3 regions of the Alteromonas sp. B31-7 genome follow, and region 1 is predicted to be linked to each of the others. Evidence: predicted binding sites of a transcription regulator. Region 1 holds the regulator's gene; each other region holds the start of a gene.
The links. Region 1 encodes LexA, which represses DNA repair genes until DNA is damaged. Its sites were predicted from a motif close to TACTGTATNNNNATACAGTA; they were not measured.

Region 1 (7,422 bases):
CCTGCCAAACCTACAAAATGCATAGGGAAAAAGAGCACATTGACGGAAATTAAAGAGCACCAAAAATGCCATTTCGCCAATCCTGTGTCGTACATTTTGCCAGTCCATTTCGGCAGCCAGTAATACACCGCCGCCATGATGGAAAACACAGCTCCCGTCACAAGAACATAGTGGAAATGCGCTACCACGAAATAGGTGTCGTGATACTGGAAATCCACAGGCGTAATAGCCAGCATTAGCCCAGACAAACCACCGATAGTGAACAACACGATAAACGCAATGGCGAACATCATCGGTATTTCGAAGGTAAGTGACCCACGCCACATAGTGGCCACCCAGTTGAATACTTTAACGCCGGTGGGCACCGATATAAGCATAGTGGCGAACATGAAAAACATTTCCATGTAGACTGGCATACCCGTGGTAAACATATGGTGAGCCCAAACCACAAACGACAGTAGCGCAATGGAGGCTGTCGCGTAGACCATAGAGGCATAACCGAAGAGTTTCTTGCGAGAAAACGTCGGTACTATCTGCGAAATAATGCCAAATGCAGGCAAAATCATAATGTAAACTTCTGGGTGACCAAAGAACCAGAAAATGTGCTGGAACATAACGGGGTCGCCACCGCCGGCTGCATCGAAGAAACTTGTACCGAAAAACTTATCCGTTAGTACCATGGTAACAGCGCCTGCCAGGACTGGCATCACAGCAATCAACAGAAAGGCGGTGATAAGCCAAGTCCATACAAACAAAGGCATTTTCATCCAAGTCATGCCCGGCGCGCGCATATTGAATATGGTAACAATCACGTTAATCGCACCCATAATGGAGGAGATACCCATGATGTGTACCGAAAACACAAACAAGCCCGTTGAATCGTTGCTGTAAGTGGTAGAAAGTGGTGCGTAAAACGTCCATCCAAACGCAGGACCACCGCCTTCCATAAATAGTGAACTTAACAGAATTAAGAAGGCACCCGGAAGTATCCAAAAACTCCAGTTATTCATGCGTGGTAACGCCATATCTGGAGCACCAATCATCATAGGTATTAGCCAGTTTGCCAAACCGGTAAATGCCGGCATGACAGCCCCAAATACCATGATGAGGCCATGAACTGTTGTCATTTGATTAAAGAAGTTCGGTTCTACAATTTGTAATCCAGGCTGAAATAACTCAGCGCGGATCACCATGGCCATGGCCCCGCCGACTAAAAACATAATAAAAGCGAACCACAGGTATAAGGTACCTATGTCTTTATGGTTGGTGGTAAATAACCACCTCGTTATTCCTTTAGGGATGTGATCATGGTGATCATCGTGTGTGTCAGTCGCCGCAGAACCCGGCGCGATAATATCGGTAGCTTTACTCATCATGCGCTCCTAGTTTCCGTTGGCCACGTCGTTAACATCTTTAGCTTGCACCATATCCCCAGTGTTGTTCCCCCATGCATTCCTCTCATAGGTCACCACCGCAGCAATATCTTTTAAGCTCAACATTTTTCCGAACGCCTGCATGGCAGTACCGGCTTTTCCATGCAGCACGATATTGATATGTCCTTCTTGATCTTCCAGAGCCATCTTACTGCCCTTGAGGGCGGGGAATACGCCAGGTAAGCCTTCACCATTAGGCATATGACAAGCGGCACATGTGGCGTTATATACCCGCTCTCCCTCTCGCATAAGCTCATCCATAGACATGTTCATAGACAACAAGCGTTGCTCTTCTTCTTTTGCTCGAATTGCCATGGCCTCTTGTTCGGCCATCCAGGCATCGAACTCTTCGGGGGGCTTAGCAATAACCACTACCGGCATGTAGCCATGGTCTTTTCCACACAGTTCCGCACACTGACCACGGTATATGCCTGGTTCATTCACTTTTGCCCAAGATTCGTTAATAAACCCTGGGTTAGCATCTTTTTTAACGGCAAAATCAGGCACCCACCAAGAGTGAATGACATCGTCGGAGGTAATTAAGAAACGGACTTTTTTCCCTGTAGGGATAACAAGAGGGCGGTCCACCTCAAGTAAGTAGTTTTTACCTTTATCAAACTTGTTTTCTATTTGTTCCCGCTGGGTCGCCAGCAGAGAATAAAACTCCACATCTCTGTCTTGGTATTTGTAGTGCCACTTCCATTGAGAGCCTGTAACGACGACTGTCAAATCGGCCTCGCTGGTATCTTCCATAGCAATCAGGGTTTTGGCGGCGGGAACCGCCATGAAGATAAGAATGAGAAAAGGCACTATGGTCCAAGCAATTTCCACTTTGACATTCTCATGAAAGTTGGCTGGCTTGGCACCGCGAGATTTACGGTGTAGGTACATAGAGGCAAACATAACACCAAACACCACCACCGCAATTGCCACACAGATGAAAAACATCAACATGTGTAAGTCGTAAACCTGGCCGCTAATGTCTGTGGCGCCGTAACGCAAATTAAGAGAGGAGTTTTCACTCATCTCGCTGTCGGCAAATATAGCAGTAGAAAACAGTATACTGGGTATACTTGCCCCCAGCGCGACCAGTCGGGTTATGTGTCGTTTCACTCAGCACCTCCGTAATGGCAGAATTTTTGACGCAACATGTGCGTGCGTTACCCCTGCCTCGTGGTTTTTTGTAAACGAACTCTATCTTTCACTACTTTCCAATCACACAATGATTGTAAAATTAAGTTAGAGCCATTGTTATTATTTTGTTAATCACAGTATAAGAATTGCGCAATAAAACCGCTACGTCTAGTCTTTTCTCAGAAAAAACCATTAAATTGCTCATTTATTGATCAGCAAGATAGGTAAAAACCCGTTGTGCGGGCGAGGTGGAAAGGCGTTTAGGGCAACGTTAAAAGGCTGTTTGAAACGGCTATTTAGAACAAGTTGTTTTTCAAGAAAGGCAAACATAAACTCAGCAATCAGACACTAACAGCATTTATGTGGATGTTTTCAAACATAAACCGAAGACATTCAGGCGGAAGGTATAGAAAATGAAAATAGGCACATTTCCCATGCTTTTCTTTTTCTGTGTGTACGCGTACTCAAAGTACAAAGCGGTGTTTGATTAGGGTGTTATCCACCAATCGCAATGAGATAGGTAACAAAAAAGCGACCTAAAGGTCGCTTTTTCATCAAACAGGATGAATCTTACATCCAGTCAGCATTTCTAATTACGCCAACGGCAATACCTTCAATAGAGAAAGGTTCAGAGGCAAGATCGACTTTTATGGGTGAAAACTCTTCGTTTTCAGCATGCAAAAGCACTTCACGACCGCGTTTTTCAAGACGCTTTACCGTAACATCTTCATCCACTCTGGCGACCACAACCTGGCCATTGTGCACGTCGGTGGTTTTGTGCACGGCAAGTAAATCACCGTCCAAAATACCGATATCCTTCATACTCATGCCATTAACACGCAGTAAAAAGTCGGCCTGAGGCTGAAATAACGCAGGGTCTACTTTGTAATGAGACTCAATGTGCTCTTGCGCAAGAATAGGCTCACCCGCAGCAACACGACCAATAAGGGGAAGCCCTGCTTCTTCTATCGATTCTTCTTCAAGAGGAATATTTAATTTTATTCCTCGAGACGTACCAGGAAGAATTTCGATGACCCCTTTACGAGCAAGGGCTTTCAAATGTTCTTCAGCTGCATTCGCTGAACGAAACCCCAACTGACGTGCAATTTCTGCACGGGTTGGCGGCATGCCAGTTTCTTGCATGGTAGTTTTTATAAGCTCAAGAACTTCCGTTTGTCTAGCTGTGAGTGGGCGCATAAAAGACCTGTCTGTCTATACAGTTCCTGTAAGTATATACACCTACATATAAATGGCAAGCAGCAAAACAAATTAGTGGCATGATCAAAAAAGGCAACCTCGTCACTGAGGTTGCCTTGTTGAAGGGGCTAACCGATGATTAAAAGCTGTACTGTAAACTAATACGTGCGTTTAACGGTTCACCCGTTGAGATGTTGTTATCGTTATGTGCTGATGGGAAGTAATCCTCATCAAACAGGTTTTCTACGTTAAGTTGGAACTTCAAGTCCTCGCTATAGTTGTAATACACAGCCGCATCAACCCGAGTGAAATCAGGCAGAGTAACACTGTTACTTAACGAGGCGTATTGCTCAGATTGATAAATTACCCCTAAGGCAACCCGCCACTGTGTGTTCACTTGATACTGGTTCCAAACGGTAAGCATATGCTCGGGTAGCTGCGCAAGATCTCGGTTTGCAAGTTCACCGTCACTAATACGACCCATTTCTTGCCCATCTAGATTGCTATACCCTGCATTGATAGTCCATTTTTCACTAAGCGAACCCACCACCTGAATTTCGTATCCCGAGGTTTCAGTACCGGTCAGTATTGACGCTTCTGGATTGTTAGGATCCTGCGCTGTGCCGTTTTCTCGTTCCACTTCAAACGCAGCAGCGGTCACGCTTAAACTGTCTGATACATTCCACTTCACACCAATTTCTTTATTTTCAAATTCTTCAGCGTCTAAGGCTTGAGAAGTAAGCGAAAGGGTTAAGAATTGATCTCCCGAGCGTGGCAGAAACGATTTGCTATAGCTTGCGTACAAAGACACTGATTCGGCTGGCTTATAAATCACACCGGCTCGAGGAGATACCTGAGAGTCTGAGCTCGTTAATAATCCATTGTTACCATCGTCCGCGCCATTATTCACTTCGATGGTATCCACTACATCTATGTCAAAGTTGTCATAGCGTAGGCCAGCAACCACGATCCAGTGATCACTGAGCTTGATTTCATCTTGCAAAAATACTGAGGTAAAAGTGACATCTGAGGATCTGTCGCGAACCGCATCGGTTAACGTCATCTCTGGAATCACTAGTGGATCAGAAAACCCAAAGGTTACCTGATCATCTTGGCTATCAGCGAAAAACGCATCTCGACGATCGTTAGCGGTTTCTTGATTACCATATTCCACACCGGTTAACACCGTATGCTCTATGTTACCTGAGGTGATTTGACCAATTAAGTTCACTTGCACTAGCGCATTTTCACGCGCAGTGGTGTCGCGATAACCATCGAGAGTGACGGTACCCGCTTGATCGTCAAAATTAACCGGATAAAGATTTTGGTACGCTTTGTCATAATCGGCAAATTGCACAGAGCCGTTAAGATTCCAGTTTTGAGAAAGACTGTGATCAACGCGAACCCTTGCTATATGTGCTTCAAGCGTCGTATTGTTAAAGTCAGGATCACCAAAATATGTGTTGTCGTAACCTTCTAACGGCGCACCATTAAGTGACGGAACGCCCCGGTCCACCAATCGGTCATCATTAACGTATTCATAAGACGCGACTACACGAGTATCTTCGCCCGCATGCCATGTGTAAGTAGGGTTAAACGCGTAACGCTCGCCGTCTTTGAAGTCGCGATGGTTATCAATGGCATCGAACACGCCGTTAAATCGAAACGCATTTTTTTCGTCGATCACCTTGTTGGTATCAACGCTAATTGACCCTGCAGAAAACGTATCAATCCCTGCTGACAAGGTGGTGAAGTTTTCTTGGGTGTCGGCCACCTTAGTCACACGGTTAACCACACCACCGCCGCCGCCACGGCCAAACAATAACGCATTGGCACCGCGTAATATTTCTACACGCTCTAAGTTATAAAGTGGGCGAAAATACTGAACATCATCACGTAAGCCGTCCACAAAAAAATCTGCTGTCGTATTTTGACCTCGAATCGTGACTTGGTCCCGATGATCTTCGCCTAACCCAATGCTCACGCCAGGTGTGTACTGCATTACATCTGAAATACTAAATAACGCTTGCTGCGCAATTTGCTCAGCGCTTACGACAGATACTGATTGAGGTACATTTATCAGTAAGGTTGGCGTTTTTACTGCGGTAGCCACCTGCTGACCAAAGAACGCGCCTCTTACGGTAATACGTTCTACGCTTTCTTCTTTACTGTCGGTTTCGTCAGCCAGTGCCACGTTGCCATATAAGGCCAATAACACAGCGGCAGAAATTGCTTTGGTGCTAAGTTTCAAGAATGTCTCCCCAATGCTCAGATGAACATAAACGTTTTTATTAAAGTGTTGATGACGCGAATGATAATAGTTATTAATAACAATTAAAAGTACATTTAGCAAAAGTTAAACTAATTTATATATTGATGCCATCTCACACGTCTGGGCGATACCGTGGCATACGTACGCCAAGGCCATTTTTCATGCTATATTTGCGCAATGATAAGAATACCCTCAACAATCTATGCTACGTTTTCATAGTTACACTGATGCACATGCCCCGTATTTCGACGCCATAAATCGACAATGGATAACCGAAATGTTTGTGCTAGAAGCCATAGACGAGCAGGTTATCAGCGACCCTGCTACCTACGTTATTGCGCCGGGCGGGCATATTTGGTTCGCAGAACATCCTGACCTTGGCATAGTAGGCACCTGTGCATTGATGAAAAAAAGTCCAGGGGTCTTCGAACTTACTAAGATGGGCGTGGTCGGTACTGCTAGAGGATTAAAAGTCGGTGAGGCGCTGTTACAGCATGTATTGAGTCAGGCTCCTTCAATTGCTTACAACACCCTTTTTCTTCTCACCAATAGAAAGTGTGAGGCGGCTATCCACTTGTACGAAAAACTAGGATTTAGACACTGCCCAGATATTATGCAACGCTTTGGCGCAGCGTATGAGCGATGTGATGTAGCCATGCGTTATACAACGCCCAAAACAGCCTAACATTCGTGACGAAAATAACCGTCTATACTGAGCCTTGTATCGCCGTCGCCTAGGTTGGGAATGCGTGTATTTCCTTAAGGTGTGATACACTTTCTCCGTTTTAATTTCATAGGATCACTTAATTCATGTCGTGGATGCGAAAAGTCCTTTTATCGGTATTTCATTATCCTGTTAAATTGTTAGTAAAAGCGCACAGTATTCCCGTCAATGTGGAGACCGAGCTTGGCATAGATAAGGGCAAGCCCATTGTTTACTTGTTGCCGACTAACTCAGTCACTGATCAGTTGGCTTTAAAAATGTCTACACAAGCACTCGGACTCCCCGTGCCCACAGACACATTAACACTAGCAGGCCGCGAATATCCGTCTACCTTATTTTTACGCAAAACGCCGCCAATCTTTAGAAGCGCGGCAAAAGACACGGGAATTGAGGATGTATTTACCGACCTATTCCACCTTCATCGCGATCATGAAAACCTTGACCTTCAGGTGGTTCCCGTTTTTGTGTCTTGGGGCAGAGCTCCGGGCAAGGGCAAACCAGGCCTAAGCGATTTAATTGCCGATAATGCCGCAGCAAGTTGGCTACGAAAACTATTCATCGTGTTGTTTTTAGGCCGCGATAATTTTATTAATTACTCAAAGGCCGTATCTGCCCGTGCCATGTCTAATCAGCACGGTAGTGATCAACGAATAGCCCACAAA
Region 2 (7,422 bases), 140 kb from region 1:
GAAGATGTCTATCAATATGCCGATATCTCTGAAGAGGCTGCTAGAGAGCAAAAACAGGTTATTGCTGATATCGAGAGGATACTGAAAAAGCGCTTCAACTTCAGCAAAATTAATTACCTTATGCTGATGATGGTCGATCCCGCCGTGCATTTTCATGTTATTCCACGTTACGATAGCCCTGTCACATTTTGTGAGAAGCAATTTGAAGACACCAGCTGGCCTAGCCCACCTAACTTAAAATCTGTCTTGCCTTTAGATGACATTTATCGTGATGAGTTGTTATCTACCCTTAAGGCCGACTTTGCATTGCTTTCTGTTCCGCAAATCAGTTCAGGTAAGAAGTACGGTCGTATGTATACCTCAGGGTGCTTTGATATTTTCCATCAAGGCCATCTCAATATCCTGAAAAAAACCAAGCAATTATGTGACTATTTAATTGTAGGCGTGTCTACCGATGAGTTAATTATTCAGTCGAAAGGTCGCCCGCCCCTCATTCCATTTGAAGAGCGAATTTCTATATTAGAGTCAAACCGCTATGTGGACGAAGTTATCCCACAAGTCGATAAGAATAAGCAAAAAGTGGTGGATGAATATCGTATTGATGCTATCTCGGTGGGGTCGGATTGGAAGGGTAAATACCCAAGCGTCACTTGTGAAATGGTGTATTTTGACTATACGCCAAATGTTAGCTCTACCGTATTAAAGCGCAAGCTGTAAGCCGTTAGCCGTTAGCCGTTAGCCGTTAGCCGCGAGAATAGCGATAAAGAAAGAAGAGCCAGACTGATGATGTCTGGCTCTTCTTTTTACTGTCTTATTGACCGAAGGTGGTACCGAAGAAGTCGCCTTCATTCCAGCTTGGCTTGTCTTCTTGGTTTGCCAGTGTCCAACCAATTTGTGCATTTACCTTGGTAAAGGTTTCTGCTGCATTCCAGTTAAACGGCTGGTGAATATCGTCGCTAGGCTTGTGGTAGTGAGTTGATAAAAACTGACCGAATACCTTGCTTCCATCCACATTAGGATCTTTCGATTTTAGGCCTGGTACCATAAACACCGCAGGCACACCTTGCTTTACAAACGCATAGTGATCAGAGCGAGTGAATAAGGCTTGTTCTGGCCATGGGTCTGGGCTTAGTTCGATATCTGCGTTAGCAGCGGCCTTTTCCACCGAGTCTTGTAAATCGCTGTGGTTTGCACCAAAGGCGATAACATCTGCAAACTCGTAAGTTAAAATAGGCATGTCTAGGTTAACGTTAGCCACCATTGAAGTAACAGGAACGGTCGGGTTACGGGCAAAGTAATCTGCACCTAATAAGCCTTTTTCTTCACCCGTTACCGAAACGAATAAAATTGAGCGTTTAGGCTTTTCTTTCATTTCGCTAAACAAACGCGCCGTTTCAAGCATCACAGAGGTACCAGAGGCATTGTCCATGGCACCGTTATTGATGTTGTCTTTCTTTACCGTTTTCGCAAAACCAATGTGGTCTGAGTGTGCAGAGAAAACCACGTACTCGTTTTTCAGAGTGGGGTCTGAACCTTCTAGCATACCTACTACGTTGGGGCTGCTTACCACTTCGTGAGTACTTTGTTTACTAAGAGAAACTGTACCTGGTAGTTCAAAACCTTTAGGCACTTTGTCTGCTTCTAGTTCAGCATACACTTCTTCTAGCGAGTGCTCTGCGCCGTCAAATAAGGTTTTTGCTGCCCCTTCACTAAGGTAAGCACCACCTTTTATTTGTGCAAAGGTATTCGCTGGCTCACCGTCTTCGTTTAGCCATGCCATACGGGGAGTATGTATATAGCTTAAACGGCTTTGATACGGACGAACTTTTTCATTTTTTGGCGTCGTGATGGTGATCATGCCAATAGCGCCACGCTCAGCAGCGTATTTTTGTTTTTGATACCCTGAAGCAAAGTGAGCGCCTTCTTCTGAGGGGAAGTCGCCTGGCTTACCGGCAAGTGTTACCACTATTTTGCCGTCTACATCCATATTTTCGTAGTCGTTATGGTCAAGTTCGTCAGCCACAATACCGTAGCCGACAAACACTAACTCACCTTCTACTTTTGCGTCAGTGGAAAGTAGGCTTGGGCCTGCTAAGTATTGCTTGGGGTATTCAAAATTAATGGTTTCGCCGCCACGGGTAAGGGTAAACGCTGGCGATTCTTGAATAAGATTAGCCTTACGAAAGTTAACGCGTTGAACGTAACCGTCGGTCCCAGCTGGCTTCAAACCATATTTAGCAAATTCAGTGGCTATGTATAACGCCGCCATTTCATGGCCTTTCGACCCTGTGTCACGGCCTTCTAACAAGTCGTCTGCAAGAAAAAATAAGTGTGACTTTATTCGTTGTGTATCAGGATTAAAGCCACTGTCTGTCGTTTCAGGTTTTTGTGCACATGCCGACAATGTCATTGCCGCCACTGCACCACCTATAAGTAGTTTTTTTATCATTATGTTTTCACCGTCTTTAAATCTGCCAACATAGTATCGTACAGAAGTGCTTTGGCAATATTTAACCCTGTATTTTTCCATCATTGCCCGTATAAATAGACCAATGTAAACTTCCGCTTCTTTGGCATAGTGTTTATTTGAGCAACTAAGAACAAACCATGAGTAACAACGAACCTTTATATCGAATACAATTTATTAGTCACGGTGAACGCTACGAACTGTACGTAAAAACCCTAACCCAAGGCGCGCTTTTTGGCTTCGTTGAAATAGGTGACTTTGTGTGGGACACCCACACCAGTGTAGTGGTAGACCCTAGTCATGAAAAACTGAAGTCAGAATTTGGCGATGTTTCAAAAACTTATATACCTATGCATAATGTCTTACGTATTGATGCTGTGAATAAAAAAGGAACGGCTAAAATTACTCAATTAGACAATAAGTCTGATAAAGTAACGTCATTCCCCCGACCCATATATACACCCAACAAAGAGTAACCCGCCGGGTTTGTTTCCGGCACTAAGGTTGCCGGAGGCCTAATGACTTTTCGTTATTTTTTTGCTTTATTGCTTAGCTTGGCAAGTTTTTCATCACTTGCCACCGCCGCTAAAGATGCCGAATTTTACACCTTGCTAGAGGAAATTTGGCAATATGAACTCAGTGTGTCACCGCTACTTGCATCTCGTCACGGTGACCATTCTTTAGCGGCACAACTGCCTGATATTTCTCCTGAAGCATTAGCTCGCAAGCACGGTATGTGGGTTCAATACCGAAACGCGTTGGAGAAATATAATGTTGATAACCTCTCCAATGACGGTTTTATTGCTTTGCTCATGCAAAAATACCGGTTAGATGATTATATTGATCAATACCGCTTTCGCGCGCACCTTATTCCAATTAATTCGGAATATGGCTTCCACGCTACCATGGCCGGATTACCTCACTTATCTCGTTTCAAAACCGACGAAGACTACCTCGCCTACATTCACCGGCTCCATAGTTTGCCGCCTTACTTTGAACAACAAATTAGCTATATGCGCCAAGGCTTAAAAGAAGGGTATACGCAACCGAAGGTGGTGCTGAAAGGATTTGATGAGGCAATAAAAGCCTACTTAGTTGACCGGCCTGAAGACAGTGGCTTTTATACGCCTTTTACGTCTTTTCCTGATTACTTTTCAGCTACTCAGAAAAAAGCCCTTAACGCTGCCGGTAGAGAGGCCGTTGAGAAAAGTGTATTACCGGCCTATCAGAAGTTTTATCACTTCATGGTAAATGAGTATATACCTGGCGCTCGCCAGTCTATTGCCGCTCAGCATTGGCCCGAAGGCGACGCCTACTATGCTAACCGAGCCAAGCACTACACCACCACGGATATGACGCCGCAAGAAATTCATCAGCTCGGGCTTCGCGAAGTAACGCGCATTCGAGAAGAAATGCAACGCATTGTGGATGAGGTCAAATTCCACGGTGACATCAACGATTTTATTCAATTTCTCCGTGAGGACCCACAGTTTTACGCAGAATCAGCGGAAGACTTGCTAAAAGAAGCGTCGTTTATTGCAAAAAAAATGGACGCTAAGTTACCTTCACTTTTTGAATACTTACCCCGCACCCCTTATGGCGTTGCGCCAGTACCCGATAATATTGCACCTAAGTACACCACTGGCCGCTACATTCATCCTAGTGGCGATGATAAACCTGGTTATTATTGGGTAAACACCTACGCCCTAGATAAGCGCCCGCTGTATGCCTTGCCTGCTCTCACTTTGCATGAAGCTGTGCCTGGCCACCATTTACAGATATCGCTGGCGGCAGAGTTAGACGCGCTTCCCATGGTGCGCCGCAATACTTATATTTCCGCCTTTGGTGAAGGCTGGGGGCTGTATTCAGAGTTTCTGGGGATAGAAGCCGGTATTTACGAAACCCCTTATGATAACTTTGGTCGTCTTAGCTATGAAATGTGGCGGGCGTGTCGCTTAGTGGTTGATACTGGCATGCACACTATGGGCTGGAGCCGTCAGCAAGCGGTAGATTATATGATGGAAAATACGGCCCTTTCTGAGCACAATGTGAATACGGAAATTGACCGCTATATATCTTGGCCCGCGCAAGCGTTATCTTACAAAATTGGTGAGATAAAAATAAAAGCATTACGTAAAAAAGCAGAAAAGGCATTGGGACAGCATTTTGATGTACGTAAGTTTCATCGGGCGGTATTAGAAAATGGTTCGGTTCCCTTGTTTATCTTAGAGCAACACATCAATACATTTATAAAACAACAAAAGGCAATAACACAATGATAGTGGTGGCATTTGCAGTGATGGGAGTTCTTCTCCTATTTTCCGTATACCTTGTGCTTCGCATGCAAAACTTGCAAAGGGAATTAGCCCTTACACGCACCTCGGCAAAACAAAGCAATAGTAAGGTTTCTCATGCGTACCGCAACCTAGTGCTGGTGACAGAAGCATTAGAGAAAAACCTGTCTACTCGCACTGAAAACGCCTTTAAACGCAGGCTTATTAATGCCCAGCAGCATGCTGCTTTTATGGTGCTTATGAGTAACTTTTCCACCATTGTAATGGCCTGCTGTGAAAAAGGAGCTTCCCTTGAAGAAGCGCTTAATCAGGTGTTAAAAAATGAAGAATTAAGCCTGACAGACCTGCAAGAAGTACTAAAGGAAATGCCAAGTAATGTTCGAATGGCTTGGTCTAAAAACTCAGCTGATGGGTTTATTGCCGCTTGTCAGCTTATTACAATCACCATCAGTGGCACCACAAAGTCGGCTGCACAAAAAGAAAACCAAGCGTCTTAGTTACCCTTCCTTTATTTCTATTTTTCATTGAGTTAGCTAAAAGGCAGCGTGAAACGCTGCCGCTTTGCTTGAAAACCCAAGTACGTACACTATAATACTGTACATAAATACAGTATTATAGTGTTTATGAAAGACCCATTATCTCTTTTACATAACAATCCAAACCTATGGCGAGCCCGTGATCAGCATGGCGCATGCGCACGTTTTGCCTTGGGTGTGGATAAACTAGATGAGGTATTACAAGGTGGTATTCATACATCAGGCATGATTAGAGTGTCCTGCGCAACAGGCTCGGGGGAATTGTCGCTCTTTAAACAAGTGATTAGTCAGCCTCGGGAGCATAAATTACGTGTATTCATTAACCCACCGGCTGAACTACAAGCCCCTTGGCTTGTTAGCCAAGGCATTGCCATAGAGCAAGTACTGATCATCACTCCCACTAACGACGCCGACGCCTTATGGGCGGCTGAGCAATGCCTTAAAAGCGCAGCATGTCATTGCGTACTGTTATGGAGTAACGCAATATCACCAAAAGAAGCCCGTCGGTTGCAAGTGGCGGCCAGCCACAACGATGCTCTATGTTTTTTATTTTCACACTTGAATAAAAATATGACATCCCTTCCGGTGGTACTTGATATCAAATTAGCCGTAAAAGAAAGCAACATCGTGGTGGATATTCTGAAACATCGGCAGGGCTGGCCAATCAATAACCTTGTTATTCCCTTTACTTGGACGCCTAGCAATCACGCCATTCAATGGGCAATGTTGAATAACAAAAGGAACCCGCGCCCTTTACACTCTGTGAGTTAGTCATGCTTTGGGCCTACTTTCATTGCTACCAACTCACCCTCGACACTTATGTGTCACAGCAAAGTGCATCGCCTTGCCCTGTGCCAACGGTGGTATATAACGAAAAAAATAACGCTGTCGTACAATTAAATCCACCAGCAAAAGACACGGGGCTAGACGTGGGGTTTGGTTTAGCACAAACCGCCGCCCTTTGCCCTCATGTCAATATTTTAACTTACCGTGCTGAGGCAGAAAGAGACACTTTGATTAGCTTGGCTCACCGATTATATCCATTAGCTTCGGATATTGTCCTTGAAGACACAAATAGCTTGGCAATACGTTTAGATAACTTAGTGCAGTATTACGGCAGCTACGAGGTATTGTGGAGTACCTTAACCCACGAAATCTCTCTCTCAGGCATTCACTATAATTATGCTACAGCGTGGGGAATAGAAGCTGCGCGACTGCTAGCCAAAAATCATCATAATAAAGTGAGTATCCAGACTGCAGATATTAGGGAAAGTCTCTCCACCTGCGCCCTTTCTCAAACAGAGTTAGACAGTAAAGCCATTACGTCGCTAGCAAAAGTGGGCATAACTCAAGTAGGGCAATTACTCAGTATGCCAGTTCACGAATTAGGCCGTCGTTTCACCAATGACACCATTCGCTACCTTACCGCCTTACGAGGAGAGACCTTTCCAACACGACAAGTATTTAGGCCTAGCGATACCTTTGAAAAAACCACCGCTTTGTCGTTTGAAGTAGAAAACACCCAACACTTACAGCCTTACCTTAACATTCAGCTTGAAACCCTGAGCCATTATTTAAGAGCCCGTAACCTTACAACGTCCGCCATTGAATTTCGTATTTCGTTCAGAGAGGTAAGCCCCCTACGGCTGGCGGTAAACGCCGCCTTGCCCACAACAGCACTAAAAGATTGGCTGGAGCTAGCCGTACTCAAGACAGAGCGCTTAGCGTTACCCGCCCCCGCTATTTCGTTAACCCTGACATGTTGCGAATTTGAGCCGACCGCAGGCGACAACGGCGATTTATTCTCGAACCGCTTCACCACATTAGCGCAAAAACAGCTTATTGGCCGCTTAAAAGCAAAGTTGGGCGACACAAGCACACAACAACCTTTGATGGGTAACAGTCATGCCTTTGAGAAAATGTGTACCTATGATGTACAGCATGCCACCGAGACTTACCAGTTTGATGCAGCACCCACCTTTTTGTTTAGCCAACCAAAACCTCTCACGCAAGGCAGTAAAATTTGTTTTGGCCCATTACGATTGCAAACCCTGTGGTGGGAAGAAGAAGCGCAACCACGGGATTACTTTATTGCGCAAACGCTACAAGGCAGGCGCTTACTCGT
Region 3 (7,422 bases), 800 kb from region 1:
GCAATTACCACTAAGCTGGAAACAGCCTTGGTAATGTCGCTTGCGCTGACTAGCGTTGTAGCGTTCTCAAACTTGTTTATTTCACTTATTCGTAACCAGATTCCTTCTAGTGTGCGAATTATTATCCAGATGACCATTATTGCGTCTTTGGTAATTGTTGTTGACCAAATTCTAAAAGCGTATTCGTATGAAATATCGAAGCAGCTTTCGGTGTTCGTTGGCCTGATTATTACCAACTGTATTGTAATGGGTCGTGCAGAAGCCTACGCCATGAAGAGCCCACCTTTGATGAGCTTCCTTGATGGTATTGGTAACGGCTTGGGTTACTCTTTCATTCTAATTGTTATTGGCACAATTAAAGAGCTATTTGGTTTCGGTACTATTTTAGGTTTCGAAATCCTACCATTAGTTCAAAACGGTGGTTGGTATCAAGGTAACGGTTTGCTAATCCTACCTTTCAGCTCATTCTTCTTAATTGGCGGTATGGTGTGGTTCATCCGTACAATCCGTCCAGAACAAGTAGAGCCTAAGGAGTAAGTCGTGGAACATTATTTATCATTATTTGTTCGCTCAATTTTTGTTGAGAACATGGCGTTGTCACTTTTCTTGGGTATGTGTACCTTCCTAGCGGTATCTAAGAAAGTAAAGACTGCTATGGGTCTTGGTGTTGCCGTTATCGTGGTATTGGGTATTTCTGTACCGGTTAACCAAGTTATTTATGTCAACATTCTTGCTCCAGGCGCATTAGCATGGGCAGGTTTCCCTGAAGCTAACCTTAGCTTCCTTAACTTCCTAACGTTTATCGGTGTTATCGCGGCATTGGTACAGATCCTAGAGATGAGCTTAGATAAGTTCTTCCCTGCGTTATATAACGCACTAGGTATCTTCCTTCCGCTTATCACCGTTAACTGTGCGATTTTTGGTGGTGTAGCATTCGCGGTTCAGCGTGAATACAACTTTACCGAAAGCATTGTTTACGGCATAGGTAGTGGTATGGGCTGGGCACTAGCCATTGTGTTGCTAGCGGCAGTACGTGAAAAGCTGAAGTATGCTGATATGCCTGATGGCGTTCGTGGTCTGGGTTCTGTATTCATGATCGCTGGCCTTATGGCGCTCGGCTTCCAGTCATTCACTGGTATTCAGCTGTAATAGAGCTCGGGAGCATATAAATGAATAACGTAGAAATATTTCTTGGCGTCGGCATGTTCATTGCCATTGTATTGGCGCTAGTATTTATCATCATGTTTGCCAAGTCTAAGTTGGTACCAAGTGGTGATGTAACCATCACTATTAACGGTGACCCAGACAAGGCAATTAAAACTGCACCGGGCGGTAAGCTTCTTGGTGCACTGGCTGACGCAGGTTACTTCGTATCATCTGCATGTGGTGGCGGTGGCTCATGTGGCCAGTGTCGTGTCGACGTACACTCAGGTGGTGGTGAAATTCTACCTACTGAACTCGACCACATCACGAAAGGTGAAGCGCGCGAAGGTTGCCGTCTTTCATGTCAGGTTGCGATTAAGCAAGACATGGAAATCGAACTTGAAGAGTCGGTATTTGGTGTTAAGAAATGGGATTGTGAAGTTATCTCTAACGATAACAAAGCGACTTTCATCAAAGAGCTTAAGCTTAAAATTCCTAACGGTGAAAGCGTACCTTTCCGTGCCGGTGGTTACATTCAAATTGAAGCGCCAGCGCACCACGTTAAGTACAAAGACTTCGAAATTCCAGAAGAGTATCGTGGCGATTGGGAGCGTTTCGGCTTCTTCGACATCGAGTCTAAAGTAGACGAAGAAACCATTCGTGCTTACTCAATGGCAAACTACCCAGAAGAAGAAGGCATTATTATGTTGAACGTGCGTATTGCTACGCCGCCACCTAATAACCTAAGCCTACCTGCTGGTAAAATGTCATCGTACATTTGGAGCCTGAAAGAAGGTGACAAAGCGACGATCTCTGGTCCATTCGGTGAATTCTTCGCGAAAGAAACTGAAAATGAAATGGTCTTCGTAGGTGGTGGTGCAGGTATGGCCCCAATGCGTTCACACATTTTCGATCAGCTTCGTCGCTTGAAGTCTAACCGTAAGATGAGCTTCTGGTACGGTGCACGTTCACTTCGTGAAATGTTCTATACAGAAGATTTCGACGAGTTAGCAGCAGAAAACGATAACTTTGAGTGGCATGTAGCCCTGTCAGATCCTCAACCGGAGGACAACTGGGAAGGTTACACAGGGTTCATTCACCAAGTACTTCTAGAGAACTACTTGAAAGATCACCCTGCACCAGAAGACTGTGAGTTCTACATGTGTGGACCACCTATGATGAACGCGGCCGTTATCAACATGCTGAAAGATTTGGGTGTTGAAGACGAAAACATCATGCTAGATGACTTCGGTGGTTAATCTACCAAGCTAAAACAGTTATTAAGCATATTAAAAGGGGCGCAAGCCCCTTTTTTGTTGAAGTAAAATGTCCAGCTTAGATAATAGACATATAACTTTGTGCAAAGAGAAGTAAGGATAATAACGTGATCCGTTTTGCAATTAGAATTTTTCTCGCCTTTTTTGCAATAGGTATTTTATTCCTAGCAAGTTGCAGTGAAAAAGGTCAGCCTGTGGTGCACCTACAAGGGCAAACCATGGGAACCACCTACAATGTCAAATATCTTGTAGATGAAGCGCCTGTAGAGGGGTTACAGGCTGAAATTGATGCCCGTCTTGTTGAAGTAAATAAGATGATGTCTACTTACGACCCGACGTCGGAATTATCGCGTTTTAATCAGTATCGTTATACCGATAATTTTGAGGTATCACCGGACACCCTATTTGTTATTAATGAAGCGCTGCGCTTGGCGAATTTAAGTGGCGGTGTACTTGATGTTACTGTAGGGCCATTGGTGAACTTGTGGGGTTTTGGCCCAACCAAACGACCAGAGAAAGTACCAAGCCAAGGGGAAATCGACGAAATTAGAGATTACGTGGGTTATCAGAAACTTTCTACCACACCAACGGGTCTTAAGAAGAGCCACCCCATGTTATATGTGGATTTGTCTACCATTGCTAAAGGTTTTGGCGTTGACGAAGTGGCAGAGATACTGGAAAAACGTGGCATTGAAAATTACTTGGTAGAAATAGGTGGTGAAATGCGCGTGAAAGGAGAACGTGGCGACGGCAGCGAGTGGCTTATTGCTATTGAAAAGCCGGTCACTACTGAACGCGCGGTGCAAAAAGTGGTGTCTATTGGTGAAAATGCGGTGGCTACATCAGGAGACTATCGTAACTACTACGAAGAAGATGGCGTACGTTATTCACATTTAATTGACCCTACTACGGGAAAACCCATCTCTCACAACTTGGTGTCGGTAACCGTTGTTCATCCTTCTTCAATGACGTCAGATGGTTTGGCTACCGCATTTAATGTGATGGGGTGGGAAGAGGCGATTGCGGTTGCCGAGCAAGAACAACTTGCGGTATTCCTAATTCGTCGTACCGAAGACGGATTTGAAGAGTATGCATCACCAGAATTTGATAAACTGGTTACAGTTCATAATTAGGGGGTAGCGATGTCTACATTTATTCTTGCCTTTGGTTTCTTTTTAGTGATGGTATTAGCCATGGCTGTGGGCTACCTAGTTCAAAGAAAATCTATTTCTGGTAGTTGTGGTGGCCTAGGTGCGCTAGGGATTGAAAAAGCCTGCGACTGTCCAGAACCGTGTGACCGCAAAAAGTCGCGTATGGAAAAAGAAGAAGCCCGCCAGAAAAAGCTAAACGAGTGGAAGCAAAACCAAATTTTGTAATGCTTCGCCTTTCGTTGGCTTAAGATCTAAAAGCGCTGTTTGATACTCATCGACAGCGCTTTTTGTTGATGAGTATATCTATAAGTTCTTTAATGTTGAGGCTTATTGAAGCTGCCGAATAATGTCCATTGATTGATGAAGGACCCTACTAATTCTAATACCATGTTTGAACTTTCTAAAAACGATAACGTGCTTATTTACTTGGTTGAAATGTGATTGTTCGAGCCATTTGATAAATCCTGTAAGTAAGTTGCTTACAATATAGCTCAATCGTTTTACACTCTCAATTATGCCTTAATTTAATTGAGCGCTAATTAGCGTTTAATTTGCATTATTTGTACTTTTCATAAAGACGTTAATTATGTGTGTGAGCCTTTAATTCTATCTAGAGTCCACAAGGAGATAGTGTAATTCAACGTTATTAGTAATATACTGTCTTTTTGTACAGTTTTACGTTTAAAGCTAAAGAATGAAGGCGGACAATGCGAAAAATTATCCACGTCGACATGGATTGTTTTTACGCCGCAGTTGAAATGCGCGACAACCCTGCCTTGCGCGATATTCCCATTGCCATTGGTGGCAGTGCCGACCGTCGTGGGGTTATCTCTACCTGTAATTATCCCGCCCGCAAATTTGGTGTACGTTCGGCCATGGCTACCGCGTATGCGTTAAAGTTGTGCCCCAATCTTACTTTAGTGAAAGGGCGCATGGAGGTGTATGCCGCTGAGTCGCAAAAAATACGTAAGATTTTTGCTGACTATACTGACCTTATTGAGCCCTTATCATTAGACGAAGCTTACCTAGATGTTACCAACAGTGAGTTTTGTGGGGGCAGTGCTACGTTAATTGCCGAAGAGATACGCGCGCGTATTCAAAACGAATTAGGTCTTACTGCTTCTGCCGGCGTGGCCCCCTGCAAGTTTGTGGCAAAAGTGGCCAGTGACGAAAACAAACCCGACGGCATCTGCGTGATCACGCCAGATAAGCTAGACACATTCGTACGAGAAATGCCCCTCAAAAAAATTCCGGGCGTGGGCAAAGTCACCATGCAAAAGCTGCAGCGCATGGGGTTGAATACTTGCAATGACGTTAGGCAATACCCTTTCGAGCGCATTCAAAAAGAGCTTGGAAAATTCGGTAGCGTGTTGTGGGAACGTGCTCACGGCATAGACGAGCGTGAACTGTCGGTATCACGTGAGCGCAAGTCTATCGGCGTGGAGCGCACGTTAAATGAAGACATACATACCTTCGAGCAGTGCATCGACTTCTTGCCCCACTTGTTTGAAAAGCTTCAAGAGCGAATGGATAATCACAAAAAGCGAACGGGCAAACCGGTACGCATTCGCACGCAGGGCGTGAAGCTTAAGTTCAATGACTTCCAGCTAACCACGGTTGAACATCGTTATGGGGCGTTGGATGAAAATTATTTCCATACCCTAATGGAAGAGGCCTTTGAGCGCGCAAAAGGCCGAGGCATTCGTTTGGTAGGCTTGCACATAGGGCTAGCAGTCAACCAAAGCACCCAGCAGCTTATTTTGCCTTTCGAAGACGTTTAATTAGGCTGTGTTACACGTATACTTGTTATTTTTAAAGCGCTTCCTTTCAAGGGATAATATGAATACCAAACAACTTAAAACCCCCGGTCGTTACAAGCACTACAAAGGCAGCTTGTATGACGTGTATGAAGTGGCTACCCATTCAGAAAATGAAACTAAGCTGGTTGTGTATCGACCTTGCTATGGGGAAAAGGCGTTATGGGTTCGCCCTCTAGAAATGTTCTTTGATACAGTAGAACGAGACGGTATTGCCCAACTTCGCTTTGAATATGTGGGCGCAATACCTGATGATGAAAAAATGATCTAATAGTGAAATTAACCCATAGTGAAATTGGTCTTAATTCAAACAAGCCCTACACAAGGAAATAATAATGAAAACTGTCCCAGGTTCTAAAAACATGCTCATGGCTGCGTTGTTCGCCATTGCCCCATTTGCATTCTCAGCCGTTAACACAGCAGTAGCGCAAGACCAATTTGCTGATGTAGAAGTGAAAGCCACAGCGATTAAAGGCTCGGTGCACATGTTAACGGGAATGGGCGGCAACATTGGAGTATCGGCAGGCGACGATGGTATATTGATTATTGATGATCAGTTTGCGCCACTGGCAGAAAAAATTGCCGCGCAACTAGGCCAGTTGGGAAATAATGCGCCTAAGTATGTGATCAATACCCATTATCATGGCGATCATACTGGCTCCAATGCGTTTTTTCACAGCCACAAAGGCGCCACTATTTTAGCGCACGAGAATGTGCGAATTCGTTTGGCTAATGATGAAAAAGTGAAGCCCGAAGCTTTGCCTGCTATCACCTATGAAGACGGCATTAAAATACACTTTAATGGCGAAACCCTTCACGTTATGCACTTAGAAGTTGGGCATACCGACGGTGATAGCGTAGTGTGGTTTGAACAGCCTAATGTAATGCATACCGGTGATTTGTTTTTCAACGGCATGTTTCCTTACATCGACCAAGGTGCCGGCGGTAATGTAGAAGGCTACATGGAATCGGTAACGCAATTACTTAAAAAAATTGACGATGACACCGTTATTATCCCTGGCCACGGTAAACTTAGCTATAAAGCGGAATATAAGCGTTTTCTCGCAATGATAGACGAGACTTTCAACTATGTTAAAGCGCTAAAACAGGAAGGTAAAACCCTCGATGAAGTCAAAGCCCTAGGCCTTGAGGAAAAATGGGCAGATTGGAGCTGGAATTTTATTACCGAAGAGAAGTGGATAACTACACTCTATACCGATGCTTAAAAACCACGCTGCTTTTAATATTGAATAAATGGGCAGGGGAGTCTTCTTTACTGCCCTGCCATTTACTTAAAATGGCACTATCACCGGGTCTTTGGGCACCAGATTAAAGTGCACCAATTCTAAGTGCCGAATCTGCCAGATGTCTGCTAAGCGGTTTCCCGTATTTTAAGCTCAAAGGGTAAAACTTGGCTCGCTTGTTCAACGTCTTCGCCTTCAATTAGCGCTATCAATGATTCGGTTGCCATTTCCGCCATTTCACGGCGTGGGACTGAAACTGTTGTTAGGGCAGGGTAAATTGAACGTGAAAAACTCAGGTTGTTGAAACCGCAGATATCGATATCCTTGCCGGGCTTGATACCTCGCCTATTGCATTCCATTACCGCGCCGGCAGCAAGCTCATCACTCACAAAAAATAGCGCATCAGTATCGGGCCATTTATGTAACGTTTCTGCGAGCAGCTCTGCGCCAGCTTGAAATGAGGCATCAGCTATAGAGGAGAGATATCGCTCGGCAGATAGCCCTGCACTGTTAAGCGCGGATTCCCAACCCTGTTTTCGCAATATTGCTCGCCAATCTAAAAACAATGAGCAAAAAGCAATATTGCGGCGTCCTTTGTCGATGAGATGTTGGGTCATGGACTGTGCTGCTAATGCGTTATTTACCCCATAGTTAATATCAAAAGGCTCGCTAGAAATATCCATTATTTCGGCGACAGGTGTCCCTGTGGCTAACAGCATTTTTCGCGTTTCTGCAGTGTGACGCGTCGATGTAAGAATAAAGCCACTCACGTTCTGCTGAATGTAAGACT

Region 2: imuA (translesion DNA synthesis-associated protein ImuA) is a predicted target of LexA. The motif match lies at 5,354-5,373, and genes of this name have one in related genera.
Region 3: dinB (DNA polymerase IV) is a predicted target of LexA. The motif match lies at 4,227-4,246, and genes of this name have one in related genera.

The regions. Positions count from the first base shown of each region.
Region 1 covers NZ_CP065233.1:4,514,475-4,521,896, forward strand. Annotated here, with positions in the region: gene ctaD (cytochrome c oxidase subunit I) at 1-1,373, opposite strand, end outside; gene coxB (cytochrome c oxidase subunit II) at 1,383-2,459, opposite strand; gene lexA (transcriptional repressor LexA) at 3,138-3,764, opposite strand; gene IUA53_RS19795 (TonB-dependent receptor) at 3,904-6,015, opposite strand; gene IUA53_RS19800 (GNAT family N-acetyltransferase) at 6,239-6,721, shown strand; gene plsB (glycerol-3-phosphate 1-O-acyltransferase PlsB) at 6,847-7,422, shown strand, end outside.
Region 2 covers NZ_CP065233.1:44,728-52,149, reverse strand. Annotated here, with positions in the region: gene IUA53_RS20215 (adenylyltransferase/cytidyltransferase family protein) at 1-717, shown strand, start outside; gene IUA53_RS00220 (M28 family metallopeptidase) at 812-2,449, opposite strand; gene IUA53_RS00215 (DUF1820 family protein) at 2,608-2,943, shown strand; gene IUA53_RS00210 (DUF885 domain-containing protein) at 2,986-4,746, shown strand; gene IUA53_RS00205 (hypothetical protein) at 4,743-5,258, shown strand; gene imuA (translesion DNA synthesis-associated protein ImuA) at 5,385-6,068, shown strand; gene IUA53_RS00195 (Y-family DNA polymerase) at 6,071-7,422, shown strand, end outside.
Region 3 covers NZ_CP065233.1:703,576-710,997, forward strand. Annotated here, with positions in the region: gene IUA53_RS03035 (NADH:ubiquinone reductase (Na(+)-transporting) subunit D) at 1-537, shown strand, start outside; gene nqrE (NADH:ubiquinone reductase (Na(+)-transporting) subunit E) at 541-1,149, shown strand; gene nqrF (NADH:ubiquinone reductase (Na(+)-transporting) subunit F) at 1,170-2,402, shown strand; gene IUA53_RS03050 (FAD:protein FMN transferase) at 2,528-3,553, shown strand; gene nqrM ((Na+)-NQR maturation NqrM) at 3,563-3,796, shown strand; gene dinB (DNA polymerase IV) at 4,279-5,352, shown strand; gene IUA53_RS03065 (DUF1653 domain-containing protein) at 5,411-5,659, shown strand; gene IUA53_RS03070 (MBL fold metallo-hydrolase) at 5,724-6,614, shown strand; gene IUA53_RS03075 (LacI family DNA-binding transcriptional regulator) at 6,761-7,422, opposite strand, start outside.